3 regions of the Kocuria salina genome follow, and region 3 is predicted to be linked to each of the others. Evidence: riboswitches for the same ligand, from Rfam matches in the RefSeq annotation. Region 3 holds a riboswitch; each other region holds the start of a gene.
The links. Region 3 has a riboswitch for cyclic di-AMP ahead of E7Z53_RS13915 (C40 family peptidase). Riboswitches for the same ligand answer to the same signal wherever they lie in the genome.
Positions count from the first base shown of each region.

Region 1: linked by a shared signal. The riboswitch ahead of E7Z53_RS01840 (NlpC/P60 family protein) and the one ahead of E7Z53_RS13915 (C40 family peptidase) in region 3 are both predicted to bind cyclic di-AMP.
Region 2: linked by a shared signal. The riboswitch ahead of E7Z53_RS06765 (C40 family peptidase) and the one ahead of E7Z53_RS13915 (C40 family peptidase) in region 3 are both predicted to bind cyclic di-AMP.

Region 1 covers NZ_SSSF01000001.1:406,500-410,845, reverse strand. Annotated here, with positions in the region: gene E7Z53_RS01850 (pyridoxal phosphate-dependent aminotransferase) at 1-68, opposite strand, end outside; gene E7Z53_RS20675 (ATP-binding protein) at 302-1,699, shown strand; partial or broken gene E7Z53_RS01840 (NlpC/P60 family protein) at 1,775-2,167, opposite strand; cyclic di-AMP (ydaO/yuaA leader) riboswitch at 2,281-2,466, opposite strand; gene E7Z53_RS01835 (MBL fold metallo-hydrolase) at 3,143-4,346, opposite strand, start outside.
Region 2 covers NZ_SSSF01000003.1:11,227-15,572, forward strand. Annotated here, with positions in the region: gene E7Z53_RS06750 (DUF305 domain-containing protein) at 1-368, opposite strand, end outside; gene E7Z53_RS06755 (four-helix bundle copper-binding protein) at 593-1,003, opposite strand; gene E7Z53_RS06760 (hypothetical protein) at 1,002-1,190, shown strand; cyclic di-AMP (ydaO/yuaA leader) riboswitch at 1,604-1,794, shown strand; gene E7Z53_RS06765 (C40 family peptidase) at 1,800-2,462, shown strand; gene E7Z53_RS06770 (DUF305 domain-containing protein) at 2,781-3,500, shown strand; gene E7Z53_RS06775 (response regulator transcription factor) at 4,064-4,346, shown strand, end outside.
Region 3 covers NZ_SSSF01000007.1:60,581-64,926, reverse strand. Annotated here, with positions in the region: gene E7Z53_RS20830 (DUF4031 domain-containing protein) at 1-1,017, shown strand, start outside; gene E7Z53_RS13925 (hypothetical protein) at 935-1,201, opposite strand; gene E7Z53_RS13920 (C40 family peptidase) at 1,333-2,226, opposite strand; gene E7Z53_RS13915 (C40 family peptidase) at 2,498-3,163, opposite strand; cyclic di-AMP (ydaO/yuaA leader) riboswitch at 3,169-3,318, opposite strand; gene E7Z53_RS13910 (metal-dependent transcriptional regulator) at 3,677-4,346, opposite strand, start outside.

The DNA of each region.
Region 1 (4,346 bases), on a different contig from region 3:
GCGGCTTGCGCGACGCTGAAGGCGGTCTCGGTGCCCAGCCGGTCGAGCCGGTGCGCGAGTTGGCGCATGCTGTCCCACTCCTCGTCGAGTTGGCGATCGGTCCGCTGGTGGATCCGGGTCGAGCATACGACTCATATATCAGACTGGGAAGAGCGGCTTCAGGATGATGTCCTACGGGCAGGCAGCGAGCGCCGGCACGGCGACCGGAAGCGTCATTCAGGAGTTCACTCTGACATTCATTCCTCATTCAGGCTCAATGAGTGTAGTGACGAGTGAATGACAGAGTGAAGGAGTTCTGTGAGTGTGGAAGCCGCCCCAGTACGAGGTCACTCAGCTTCTCGCCAACCAGGGCCAACCCACCGATGATCAGCAGCCGGTCAGGGAGGCTGCGCTCGCTGACCTCGACCCCCAAGCGGTCTCCGCACTGCTCGCCCGCGTGCGGGAGCGCTCCCCTCGGGCCTTCGCCGCAGTGCCCGACGACGTCGCTCTCACCCGCCTGGGCGTACTGGTGCGGGACGGTGAGAACCTCGTTCCGTCACTGGCGGGCCTGCTGTGCCTGGGCATCTACCCGCAGCAGTTCTTCCCGCAGCTCAACGTCACCTTCGTGGCGCTGCCGGGAACCACCATGGGCGAAACTACCCAGGACGGACGACGGTTTCTCGACAACCAGACCGTCGACGGTCCGCTGCCGGTCATGGTGCAGGACGCAGTGGCCGCGGTGGAGCGCAATATGCTGCGTGGCGCCGTCATCCAGGGGGCTGGGCGGTCGGACCGGTACGAGTACCCGCTCGAAGCCGTGCGCGAGCTCGTGGTCAACGCCCTGATGCACCGGGACTACGGGCCCTTGGCCAGGGGGACCCAAGTGCAGATCGAGCTCTATGCGGATCGGCTCGTCGTCAAGAACCCGGGTTCGCTTCACGGCGGCGTCGAGGTCGGGGGGCTCGGCGCGGACGAGATCACGTCCTCGCGCAACGGTCTGCTGGCTCGTCTGCTCTCCGACGTCGAACTCCCGGGCCGGCGCGAGGTGGTCTGCGAGAACAGGGGGTCGGGCATTCCCAGGATCATGGCGACGCTGCGCGCTGCAGGCATGACCCCGCCCGAGTTCGAGGCCACGCTGAGCCACGTCAAGGTCACCGTTCCCCGGCATGCCCTTCTCGACACCGACACCGTGGAATGGATCGCCTCCCTGGGCGTCACCGGCCTCACCGATGCCCAGCACATGGCCCTGGCGATGCTCCACCACGGCACCGAGGTGTCCAACGAGCGGTTGCGCAGTTGGGGACTCGACAGTCGGGAAGCCACCGCGGCACTCACTGACCTCGTGGACCGGGGGCTGGCCGAACGTTCTGGCGGGAGACGTTATGCCCGGTATCAGCTCTCACCGGACGTCGCGCTGTCTTCCCGAGTGGCCGGGCCCGATGTCGACCCATCGAGCCCACCCGAAAGGTCGGCGCCTCGACCCGGCGGGACGATCGTCCTGGACGAAGACTTGGAGTCCGTATTGCGTGCTGTGGGTGCGGAGGGCCTGGACGCCACGCGACCGGTGGCCGCCCACCTGGGATGGACCTACAGCCGGACGCTGAGCCGGATCAACGAGCTCATCGGCCGTGGCATGCTCGAGGCTACGGCTCCTCCCACCAGTCGCAAGCGCCGGTACAGGGTCACGGCTGAAGGAGTCCGACGCCTCTCGGTGTCCTGAGGCGCCCCGTAACGAGACGCGGGTGTGCGGTTCCCGTCGGGACGGGAACCGCACACCCGCATCCTGCGTGGAGTGTCAGCGCACTCGGATGTAGACGGGGCCGGAGCCGACGTTGACGGTCTGGATGACCGTCTGGTTGCCGTTCCAGCCGCCGTGGACGGCCTTGCCGCCGCCGATGTACACGGCGATGTGGGCGAAGCCCATGCCGCCGTTGGCGTAGTAGACCAGGTCGCCGGGCTGGGCCTGGGCGGCGGAGACCCGAGTGCCGAGCTTCAGGTAGGAGGCCGGCCACCCGTGGTGGTTGATCCCGGCCGCGCGCAGGGACTTGGTGACCAGGGCGGTGCAGTCCTGGCCCACGCCGAGCTGGTTCTTGGCCGCCGCGGCGATGGTCGCGGCCTTGCCGGACTGGGACTGGATGCTGATCAGCTGCTGGGGGGCTGCCGCGGGGGCCGCCTGGGCCGGGGCCACGCTGCCGAGCGCCAGGGCGCCGCCGGCGACCGCCAGGATCGCGGTGCGTCCGAGTCGGAACGAGTTCTGGGCGCGGTGGCGGGGCATGCGGGACTGGAAAACGGGCATGATTGATGTCCTCCCTCTTGCCTGCGAGGTGAGCTGTCGGATGCGGGTGGGAGACACCCGGTCGTCAGGATGGGGGCCCTGACGACTTAACCCCTAGGTCCCGGGGGAGGGACCGTTCATGGTTCCCCCGCTTCTGCCGAGCGATATGTCTGGGGGCCCCGGGCACCGGCAGAATTCGGCGATGTGCACGGGGATGTCGATCGGTGAGGCGACCGGCACGGAGAGAACACTAATCGAAAGATAACGGAAAAGTCTCGCTTTGATCACGGGCGTGTCTCGACGTTTGTTGTCGACCCAGTGGTGGACCTCCGCATCCGGACGAGGTTGCCTGTCGAGGGCGCCGATCGGGACCGTTGGGGAGGCTCAGTTCGAGACGAAAGTGCTCTTGACCTGGAGGTCCATCGAAGTGAAGACGATGGGTGAGCACGCTCGGGTGTGGATCAGAACGTTCAGTGATGGGGCCCGTGTCGGGGCGCGACAAATGAGGAGTAAAGCCCCACAAAGCCTGTGGCTGTCCGCGCTCAGTGCTTTTCCTTCAGGAGGACAAGGGCGTTTTCTTCGGGTGTTTCAGGGCTTGATCAAGAATTCACAAAAGGAAAATTGTTGGTGCTGTGGTGATTCTCGGGCACAGCCGGACTCCTCTGCGGACACTGCCGCAATGCGTGCCGGACGTCGCATGCCAGGGGGCCGCTACGTTCGTCGCGGTGCGTGCCCCGGAGCTCCCTGATGCGACGACAGCCGGCGACGCGGCTGCCGCCGCACCCGAGATGCGGGACATGGCGGAGCTGACCCGTGCGGTCGCCGCTCGGGCCAGCTCGTCGGCGCCGCGGAGTTGAGCTGCCGGCCGGTGCTGCGGTGCCGACCGGATCAGCCGATGGCGATGGCGTCGAAGTCCTCGCTGATGACCAGTTCACCGGAGAAGTTCTCGGCGGCCTTCTCCCACTTCTCGACCGGCCAGTTGCCCGGCACGAGGTGGTTGAGCACGAGCTTCTTCACCCCGGCGCGCTCGGCGATGCCCCCGACATCCTCGATCGTGGTGTGCGCCCCGATCAGGTGCTGGTACTCGGCCTCGGCCGCGGCGTCGCGGGGCTCGGGGTGGCGCTGGGCCACCCACTCGGCGGCGATGGCCTCGTGCACGAGGACGTCCGAGCCCTTCGCCAGTTCCACGAGGTTCTCGCTCGGCCCGGTGTCCCCGGAGAAGGTCACGGAGCCGGTGTCGGTGTCGAAGCGGAACGCGAACGCCGGGAACACGGGAGCGTGCTGGACCAGAGTGGCCGTCACCTTCACCCGGTCGTCCTCGAAGACCTCCACCGGGCGCATGCGCGGGTGCGGGTCCCCGTTGGGGTCGTCGATCAGCTCGGCCGGCAGCTGGATGTCGTGGCCGGCGAAGAAGTCCTTGGGCGGCGGGTAGCCCGAGTCGATGATGCGGTCGTTGAAGTCGGTGGCGAAGGTCTTGATCATCGCCTCGATCGTCTCCCGGGTGCCCGGGGTCGGGTTGCCCGGGTTGACCACCTGGTCGGACGGGATCTGCGCGCCCTGGTAGCTGATCGGCAGGGCGCCGCGGTTGCCCGGCCCGTAGATCTCCAGGACGCGGTCGGGGATCGCCACCCCGTTCTGCAGGCCGGTGCCGAGGATGTTGTAGAGGTCGGAGATGTGGTCCGAGTGCAGGTGGGTGAGGAACATCGCCACGAGGGCGTCCAGGGGGCCGCGCATGTCCTTGTCCCAGGTGCCCAGCTTGGCCTTCTTGATCTGCTTGCCGACCCCGTCCCCGGCGTCAACCAGGTAGTACTTGTCGCCGACCACGACCGCGGAGGCCACGCCCTCGCGGTGGGAGTCGTTCCACCACGGCGGGCCGCCGCTGGTGCCCAGCAGCACGATCCGGTTCGTGGCGTCGGTGGTCAGCGGGGCCCGCCCCGGGGCGCGGCCGGGGGCGGACGCCACAGCGGAGGCGGTGCTGGAGGCTCTCAGCGTGCCAGACGACGCCGCGCTTCCCGATGCGCAGGCGGTGGCGGCGAGCGGCGACAGCCCGAGTGCGGACGCGAGGCCCAGGGCGCGACGGCGGGAGATCCCC
Region 2 (4,346 bases), on a different contig from region 3:
TGCTGCTGGCTGGCGATGATGTTCTCCGCGTGGGTGCGGATGTCCGGGCTGGTCCCGCGCTCGAGCTCCAGCTGGGCCATCTCGATCGCGGCCTGGTGGTGGCCAATGATCTCGGCCAGGAAAGTGACCTCCAGCTGCTCGCCCTCCAAACCGGCCAGGGTCTCACCGAATTCGTAGGCGGTCGGGGAGGTGGGATCGGGGCCGAGCATGTCCTCCGGGGCCTGATCCTGGGCGTGGGACGAGACCGGGGTGGTCACCTGTCCGTGGGCGAACACTGGGGCGCTGGCCCCGCCCCACAGGGCCGTGGCGACGACAACGGTGGAGGCGGCGGCCGCCGTGCGACGGCCAGGGAACTGGATGGAACGCATGATGATGTCTCTCTTCCGCAATGAAGGAGCTCGACCCCGAGGTGCCGGCTCGGTCATCAGCCCCGTACCCTGCGCGTGAACAAACCGCGCGGGCAGAGCTGTACTGAACAAGGGGCGGGGGGAAGAGGGAACCCGCATCCGGGCACGCCCGATCAGCCCATCAGGCTCCTCTTTCACCGACGGAGGCCGGTCATCGGCGTCCGTGGGTCAGCGCGAGTCTGGGCTCAGCCCAGGGAGGCGACCAGTGCCGCACAGGCGGCCTCGCAGCGACGGCAGGCCTCAGCACAGATCCGGCAGTGCTCGTGCATGTCCGCGTGCTGCTCGCACTCATCAGCACACGCCTTGCACGCCATCTGGCAGACCCGGATCGCGTCCAAGGTGATGTTCGCGTCGTAGCCGGTGTGCCGGGAGAGCACCCGCCCGGTGGCCTCGCACAGGTCCGCGCAGTCGAGATTGGTGCGGATGCACTTGGTCAGCTCGGCGACCATGTCCTCGGACAGGCAGGCATCGGCACAAGCGGTGCAGGTCTGGGCGCACTCGAAGCAGGCCTCGATACAGGCCGCCAGCTTGCCCTGGTCCACTCCCCCGAGGTCCTTCGGGTAGGTCTCCAGCATCGCGCTCACGTGATGGGTCATGGCTTGCTCCTTCGTCGGTTCGGTCGAGGAGACGAACCGGCCGGAGCCAGCCCGCCATGTCATCGACAGTAAACTGCCGATTCTGTGTGACGCGACCCGAAAGCTTGAAGATTTGATGAAGATCAACGCCTCAAGAATCCGCGATCCCGCCTCACTACCTGGCCTCTACATCGGTGCAGCGGGCTGAATATGGAGATTTCATGAAGAAACCCTGCCCTAAGGCCTCGGAAGGGCACTTCCGAAGCCCTCCCAAACTGTGAGCCACCTTGAAAATCCTCCCCAACAATCTTGGTGCTGGCCCGGCCCGCGCTGAAGACTGCGCATGGTTGCAGAGCCCTGTCGCTGTCGGCTGCGTCCAGCGAAACGCGCGCCACCATGCCATGTGTCCTAGTCAGAGCGCTTTGAAAGACCGGTGTGAGCTACGCGACGGGTCCTGCTGCGTGACGGTTTCACTTCCTCGGGGCGTATTTTTCCGAGGCCGGAATCACAGCTTCCCGCTCCCGACTGAGGAGAGAATCCAGGCCGTGACCTAAACGTGACACTTTCGTTATGGATGGGCTACTGTCCACTGCGTGCCGATGACTGATCCGGTCGGCGCCCTCGTGCACATCGCCGAATTCTGCCGGTGCTCGAGGTTCCTGAAGAGATATCGCTTGGCAGAAGCGGGGGAACCATTTTCGGTCCCGGTGATCCGGGGCCTTGGGGTTAAGCCGGCAGAGCGCGTGCGCTCTGCCGGCCGGGTGTCTCCCACCCGCATCCGACAGCTCACCTCGTAGGCAAAGGGAGGAACTCACCCATGACTGTTTTCAAGCGCCACGCTGCCCGCCACCGTGCCGAGACCACCTCTCACGCCGTGCGCAACACCACGATCGCTGCCACCGCCGGTGCGGTGCTCATCGGCTCCATCGCCCCGGCCCAGGCCTACGCCGAGGTCCCCGCAGAGACCGCCCCCGCCTACGCGACCCCCGCGTCCGCACTGACGACTTACACCTCGGCGGCCTCCCAGCCCGCGGCCGCCCCGCAGACCGTCTCCACCGCCTCTTCCCAGGCCCCGGCCGCGCCCGAGCAGGCTACATCGGCCGTGGCGGTGTCCACCCAATCGGCGGACATCACCGAAATTACCGGCGCCTCCGGGATCGTGGGCACAGCGATGCAGGGAGCCGGCACCGGTTACGTCTGGGGCGGCACGGACTTCGGCGCCTGGGACTGCTCCGGCTTCACCCAGTGGGTCTACGCCCAGCAGGGCATCGACCTCCCCCGCACTAGCCAGCAGCAGTGGGCGGCCGGCACCCTGACCACCGACCCGCAGCCTGGCGACCTCGTCGTCCAGAACGGCGGGGCCCACATCGGGATCTACCTTGGTGGCGGCAAGATGATCTCCGCGCTGAATCCCACCCAGGGCACCTTCGTGCACAGCGTGAATGCCATGCCGACGGTCGGCTACGTCACCTTCCGCTGAGCCAACCCTCCGTCCGCCACGAATGCCGCTCGTGGCGGGCGGCGGGTGTGCCCCCCACCTGATCAGCATCCAGGATCGGTCGGTCAGAACCGGAGATGCCTGCACCCATCCACCGCCGGGGAACACCCCGATCTGGCCGCCTGATGGGCCCGCTCTTGAAGGTTCAGTGAAGATCTACCGCCCAGCCCTCCCAGCCCGGCGAAGCCAGCTGCGGCGGGGCTACCGTGGATGGATCGGTCCGCCTCGACCCGAGGCTGAACAGAGCAAACACCACGATGTGCAGGTCCAGTACGGGCTGCTGCGAAAGAGAGATTCGTCATGACGTCGACGTTCAAGCACCTGGCCGCCGGGACGGCCCTGGCGCTGGCCCTCAGCGGTGCCGGGGCGACCGCGGCGGTCGCGTCCCCGACGCACCAGCCTGCCTCCGCCTCCGCACAGACGGGCGCTGAGCGGCACATGAACCACGACCGCCACTTCGCCGTGATGATGGTCCCCCACCACCAAGGTGCCACCGACATGGCCGAGCTGGCCCTGCAGAAGTCCGAGCGTCCCGAAATCCGTGACCTGGCGGAGAAGATCATCGAGGCCCAGACCGAGGAGATCCAGCAACTGGAAGCAGCGGCCCAGCGGCTGGCCGCCGAGAACACCCCGGGACACCACCACCATGGACACGGCCACCACCACGGCCACGGGCACCACGTCCACGGCCATGGCCATGGCGGCCATGGCCAGAGCATGAATGCCGACATGCAGGGCGCCATGATGGGCGAGATGGACGGCATGGACGGCATGGACGGCATGGACGGCATGGACGGCATGAGCCTCGAAGAGCTGGCGAAACGGTCCGGGGATGAGTTCGACAAGGCCTTCCTCGAAGAGATGATCGCCCACCACCAGATGGCTCTCGAGATGGCCGAGATGGAGCTGCAGATGGGCACCGACCCCGAGTTGCGAGCCATGGCGGAGAAGATGATCGAGGACCAGCAGGCGGAGATCGAGCTCATGCAGGGCTGGTTGGAGGAGTGGTTCGCGGCCTGATCCAGGACCACGAGCTGGGCCGTCATCGACTGGAACGGGCCGACACCGGGATGTCATGGTCCCCGTCGACCCGTTCCAGCCAGTCCAGTCCAGTGCGGTGATCCCCGACGCGGCACCCGATGGGCGCGCACCCTTCGCGCAGTCAGCAGCACCCCGAACGGTCACCGACCAACCGTAGGTTTGGCAGCACCGCGCCCTCTTGCCTCAGGACACGGCCCCCCTCCCCCTCGCCTGGGGTCCTGTTCCTCCAGCGCGCGCACCGTCACCGAGATGGCCGAGACCACCGGAGTCCCCTCGCCCGGTGGTGGTGGCCGGATCCCGGCCGTGTTGCGTCTGTCCGGGCTCGTGGAGGGGCGACACGCGATCTTCTCAGTGTCCGATATCCCTCTCATCGGCCCGGTGCAGGGGATCGTTAGCCACAGCGACCACCGGTTCACCGGTGAGCCCGGCCACGACGAGTCCACCCCCCTGTTTCGTTTCCGAGGCCTCAGACACGGTCGCCCTGGGACGCTGGGGCTCGCAGCACAGTGTTCATGTCACAGCGATCAGTACCGGGAGGACAGATGACGGATCCGCTCACCGGACGTGTGCTGGTGGTCGACGACGAGGTCGACCTCGCGCAGCTGATCGCGGACTATCTGCGCAAGGCCGGGCTGGAGGTCGTGATGCGCCACGACGGCACGGAGGCGGTGGCCGCGGTACGGAACTTCGCCCCGGACGTGCTGGTGCTCGACCTCGGGCTGCCGGGGATCGACGGGATCGAGGTGTGCCGTCAGGTGCGGACCTTCTCGGACTGCCACGTCCTGATGCTCACCGCCCGGGATGATGAGGTCGACAAGATCGTGG
Region 3 (4,346 bases):
GGTCCCGCCCACCTGCTGGCGGTGCTCGAGGCCGTCGACCTGCTGCGGCCCGGCGTCGACCTCGATCCCGACCGGTCCGCCGCCCTGGTCCTCGCCACGTGGTTCCACGACGCCGTCTACCGGGGCCGCCCCGGGGCGGACGAGCGGGAGTCGGCGGAGCTGGCCCGCACCCGGCTGGGCGCCGCCGGCTTCGCCGCGCCGCTCGTGGCGGAGGTCGAGCGGCTCGTCCTGCTCACCCTCGGGCACCGGGTCCCCGAGGGGGACGCCGCCGGACGGGTGCTCCTGGACGCCGACCTCTCCGTGCTCGGCGCGGACCCGGACGGGTACGCCGCCTACGCGGCGGGCGTGCGGAAGGAGTACGCGCACGTGCCCGGACCGGAGTTCGCCCGGGCCCGTCTGGAGGTGCTGGAGGACCTCCGGGGCCGGTATCCGCTGTTCCGGACCGCCGCGGCGCAGGACCGGTGGGGTCCGGCGGCGGCCCGCAACCTCGACGAGGAGATCGGCCGGCTGCGCGCGGCCGCCGAGGTGTCCCCGGACGCTCCCCCGGCGGACGCCGAGGTGCTGACCATCACCGCCGTGTGCCTGCGGGACGACGACGGGGCGCTGCTGACGGTGCGCAAGCGGGGCACGGAGCGCTTCATGCTGGTGGGCGGCAAGCTCGACCCGGGCGAGTCCCCGGCGGCCGCCGCCGTGCGGGAGACCGCGGAGGAGGTCGGGCTGCGGCTGGACGCCGCCCAGCTGCGCCCGCTCGGGGTGTTCGTGGCGCCGGCCGCGAACGAGGCGGGCACGTGGGTGCGGTGCACCGTGTTCACGGCACCTCTCACGGGGCGGCCGGTGCCGCTCGCGGAGATCGAGGAGCTGCGCTGGCAGCCCGTCGACGAGGACTCCCCCGGCGCGCTGCCCGCGGACCTAGCCCCGCTGCTGCGGGAGCACGTCATTCCGGCGCTGCGCCGCGCTCCCGGCGGTCCTCGGTCACGGCCGCAGCGTGCCGCCTCCGGTGGAGCAGGATCCCGGTGATCAGGCCGAGCACGATCCCGATGCCCCCGAACACCGAGAGCCACATCGCGGCGTGCCCCACGAACGCGGCGACGACGAAGCCGGCCACGATGCCTGGCACGGCGCCGCCGATCATGCCGTAGGCCATGTAGGCGTACTCGCGGTCCAGGCTCGTGCGGGCGTTGCGGCTGTAGTCGGTGGACATGGGGCCAGTCTATCGGCCGCCGCCGGGGCGCCGGGGTGGCCGGCGCGGTGGGCGCCGGGATGACAGCGGGTGCGCGGTTCCCGTCTGGCCGACCAGGAACCGCGCACCCGAAGCGGTGCTCTCGCGTGCGGTCAGCGCACGCGGACGTAGACGGGGCCGGAGCCCACGTTGACGCTGTCGATGACGGTCGTGCCGCCGTTCCAGCCGCCGTGGACGGCCTTGCCGCCACCGATGTAGACGCCGATGTGGGCCGCACCCATGCCGCCGTCGGCGTAGTAGACGAGGTCGCCCGGCTGCGCCTGGCCGGCGGAGACCTGCGTGCCGAGGCTCAGGTAGGAGGCCGGCCAGCCGTGGTGGTTGATGCCGGCGGCGCGCAGCGCGTTGGTGACGAGCGCGGTGCAGTCCTGGCCCACGCCGAGCTGGCCCATGGCGGCGGAGGAGATGGTCGCGCCCTTGCCGGAGGCCGAGCTCTGCGGGGTGACGGTGCGCTGGGCGGCCGGAGCGGCCTGCACGGCCGGCTTCGGGGCGGGCGCGGCGGCGGGCTTCGGGGCCGGAGCCGCCTGCACGGCCGGCTTCGGCGCGGCGACCGGTGCGGGCTTCGGGGCCGGCGCGGCGGCGGGCTTCGGGGCCGGAGCCGCCTGCACGGCCGGCTTCGGGGCGGCGACCGGGGCGGGCGCGGCGGCGGCCTTCGGCGCCGGAGCGGCCACGGCGGGAGCCGCGACGACCGGGGTCTCGACCTTCTGCCGCTCGGCCTTCTTCTCGACCTTCTTCTCGGACTTCCGGTCGGACTCGACCTTCTGCACGTGGGCGACGGGCTCGAGGGACACGGCGGGCGCCGCGGCGGGGGTGGCCGCGGCCACGGCGGACAGCGGGGCGTCGGCGGAGGCGTCCTGGGCCGGAGCGGCCTGCACGGAGACGGTGGTGGCGAGGGCCAGCCCGGAGAAGGCGGCCACGGCGGCCACGGTGCGGGCCTTGCCGGAGAAGAGCGAGCCGATGCCGTTCGAGGAGGTCAGATCACGGGTCATGAGGAGTTCAGACGACTTTCTTTCGGAGCCGGGCCTGCCGGAGGGCGCGGGTGACAGCACGGATCGCCCCGGGCAGTGCGCGGGGTGGGCCGGTGTCCGGCAGGGGTGCGTTCCGGGATCGGGAACGACGGCCGGCGAGCGGAGGAGGGGGCGCCGTCCGGTCGGACAGCAGGCACCGCCGGGAACCGGGAGAGCGGTTCTCGGCGTGCGGGGTGGGGGGTGATCGGGTGCCGCCCGCGACGAGCGGGGTCGTCGCGGGCGGCGGACCGGATCAGAAGGTGTAGTAGCCGTCCAGCTGCATGGCGTTGACGGAGTGGACCTGGGTGCCCTGGGTCGGGTTGAGGGCGGAGATCATCTTGCCGCCGCCGATGTAGATGCCCACGTGGGCGCCGCCGTTCTGCGAGACGAGGTCACCGGGCTGCGGGTTGGCGGTGGGGGTGCCCGCCGCGAACTGGGACCAGGTGGTCCGGGGCAGGTCGATGCCGTTCTGGGCGAAGACCCACTGGGTGAAGCCGGAGCAGTCCCAGGCGCCGTAGGCGGTGCCGCCGTAGACGTAGCCCGCACCCTGCGCGGACATCGCGGTGCCCACGACGCCGCCGGCGGCCGGGGCGATCTCGGTGGTGGCGGTGGACTGCGGGGTGACGCTCGAGGTGGCGGCGGTCTGCTGCGGGGCCGGGGCCGGGGCCTCGTAGGCGGGAGCGGCGGGCTGCGCGGCGACCGGGGCCTGGTAGGTGTACGAGGAGTACTCGGCCAGCGAGGCGGAGGCCGGGGCCGAGTAGGCCGCGCCGGTCTCGACGGGAGCCTGGGCGAAGGCCTGGGCCGGGGCGACGGAGCCGATCATCGCGGCGCCGGCAGCGGCGGCGATGGTGGTGTTGCGCACGACGTGCGAGGTGGTCTCGGCACGGTGGCGGGCAGCGTTCAGCGTGAAAAGCGACATGGTTGAGTTCCTCCCTTTGCCTACGAGGTGAGCTGTCGGATTCGGGTGGGAGACACCCGGCCGCAGAACGCACGCGCTCTGACGACTTAACCCCAAGGACCCGGATCACCGGGACCGAAAGTGGTTCCCCCGCTTCTGCCAAGCAGTTTCTGTGTAGAGGCCACGGGCACCGGCAGAATTCGGCGATGTGCTCCGAGGGCGCCGATCCGACCAGTGATCGGCACGCGTTGAACAGTACATGACAGATTACGGAAGTGTCACGTTTTGATCACGACAGATAACAGCCGGACAACGCCGCGGGTCTCAATGAGTAGTTATTGAGAGGAAAGGTCGAATCAATTCGCACCTGTGACGAGCTGTGCAGTGTCTTCGAGCGCCCTGGGAATCCGCCTGTCACCAGGGAAGCCGCGCCTCCGGGGTCCGGCTCGGGCCGGACTGGCCGAAAGTGGCTTGTGAACGTCCCCACACCCGGGAAGAACCGTTCGCCGCCCCGCTCCGGGAGACGGCGGCGCCTCAGGGAGCGAGGACGCGGATGGCCGCGGCGGTGCGCAGGTCGATCTCCGCGGACCGCCCCGTGGCCGCCACCTCGATGCGCACGATCTGACCGTCCACCCGGGCCATGACCTCCGCCCCGGTGAGCACTCCCACGTCGCTCAGCACGCCCAGGAGGTCCGCGTCCGCCTGGACCACCTCCGGCAGCAGCGCCACGGTGTGCGACCCGTCCGGGTCGTGGCGGGCGGCGTCGAGCAGGGAGGGGTGCGCCGCTGCGGGGCTCTCTTCGACCCCGAGGGCGGCCAGACCGGGGATCGGCGTGCCGTACGGCGAGTACCGGGGGCTGTGCAGCAGGTCCACGAGCCGCCGCTCGACCTGCTCGCTCATCACGTGCTCCCACCGGCACGCCTCGTCGTGCACCTGGGCGAGGTCCAGGCCGATGACGTCGGCGAGCAGCCGCTCCGCCAGCCGGTGCTTGCGCATCACCTGCACCGCACGCTCACGGCCGGCAGGGGTGAGCAGCAGCGACCGGTCCTGGCCCACCGTCAGCAGCCCGTCCCGCTCCATCCTGGACACCGTCTGCGAGACCGTGGGCCCGGAGTGGTCGAGGCGCTCGACGATCCGCGCCCGCATCGGCGTGATCCCCTCCTCCTCGAGCTCGAGGACGGTCCGCAGGTACATCTCCGTGGTG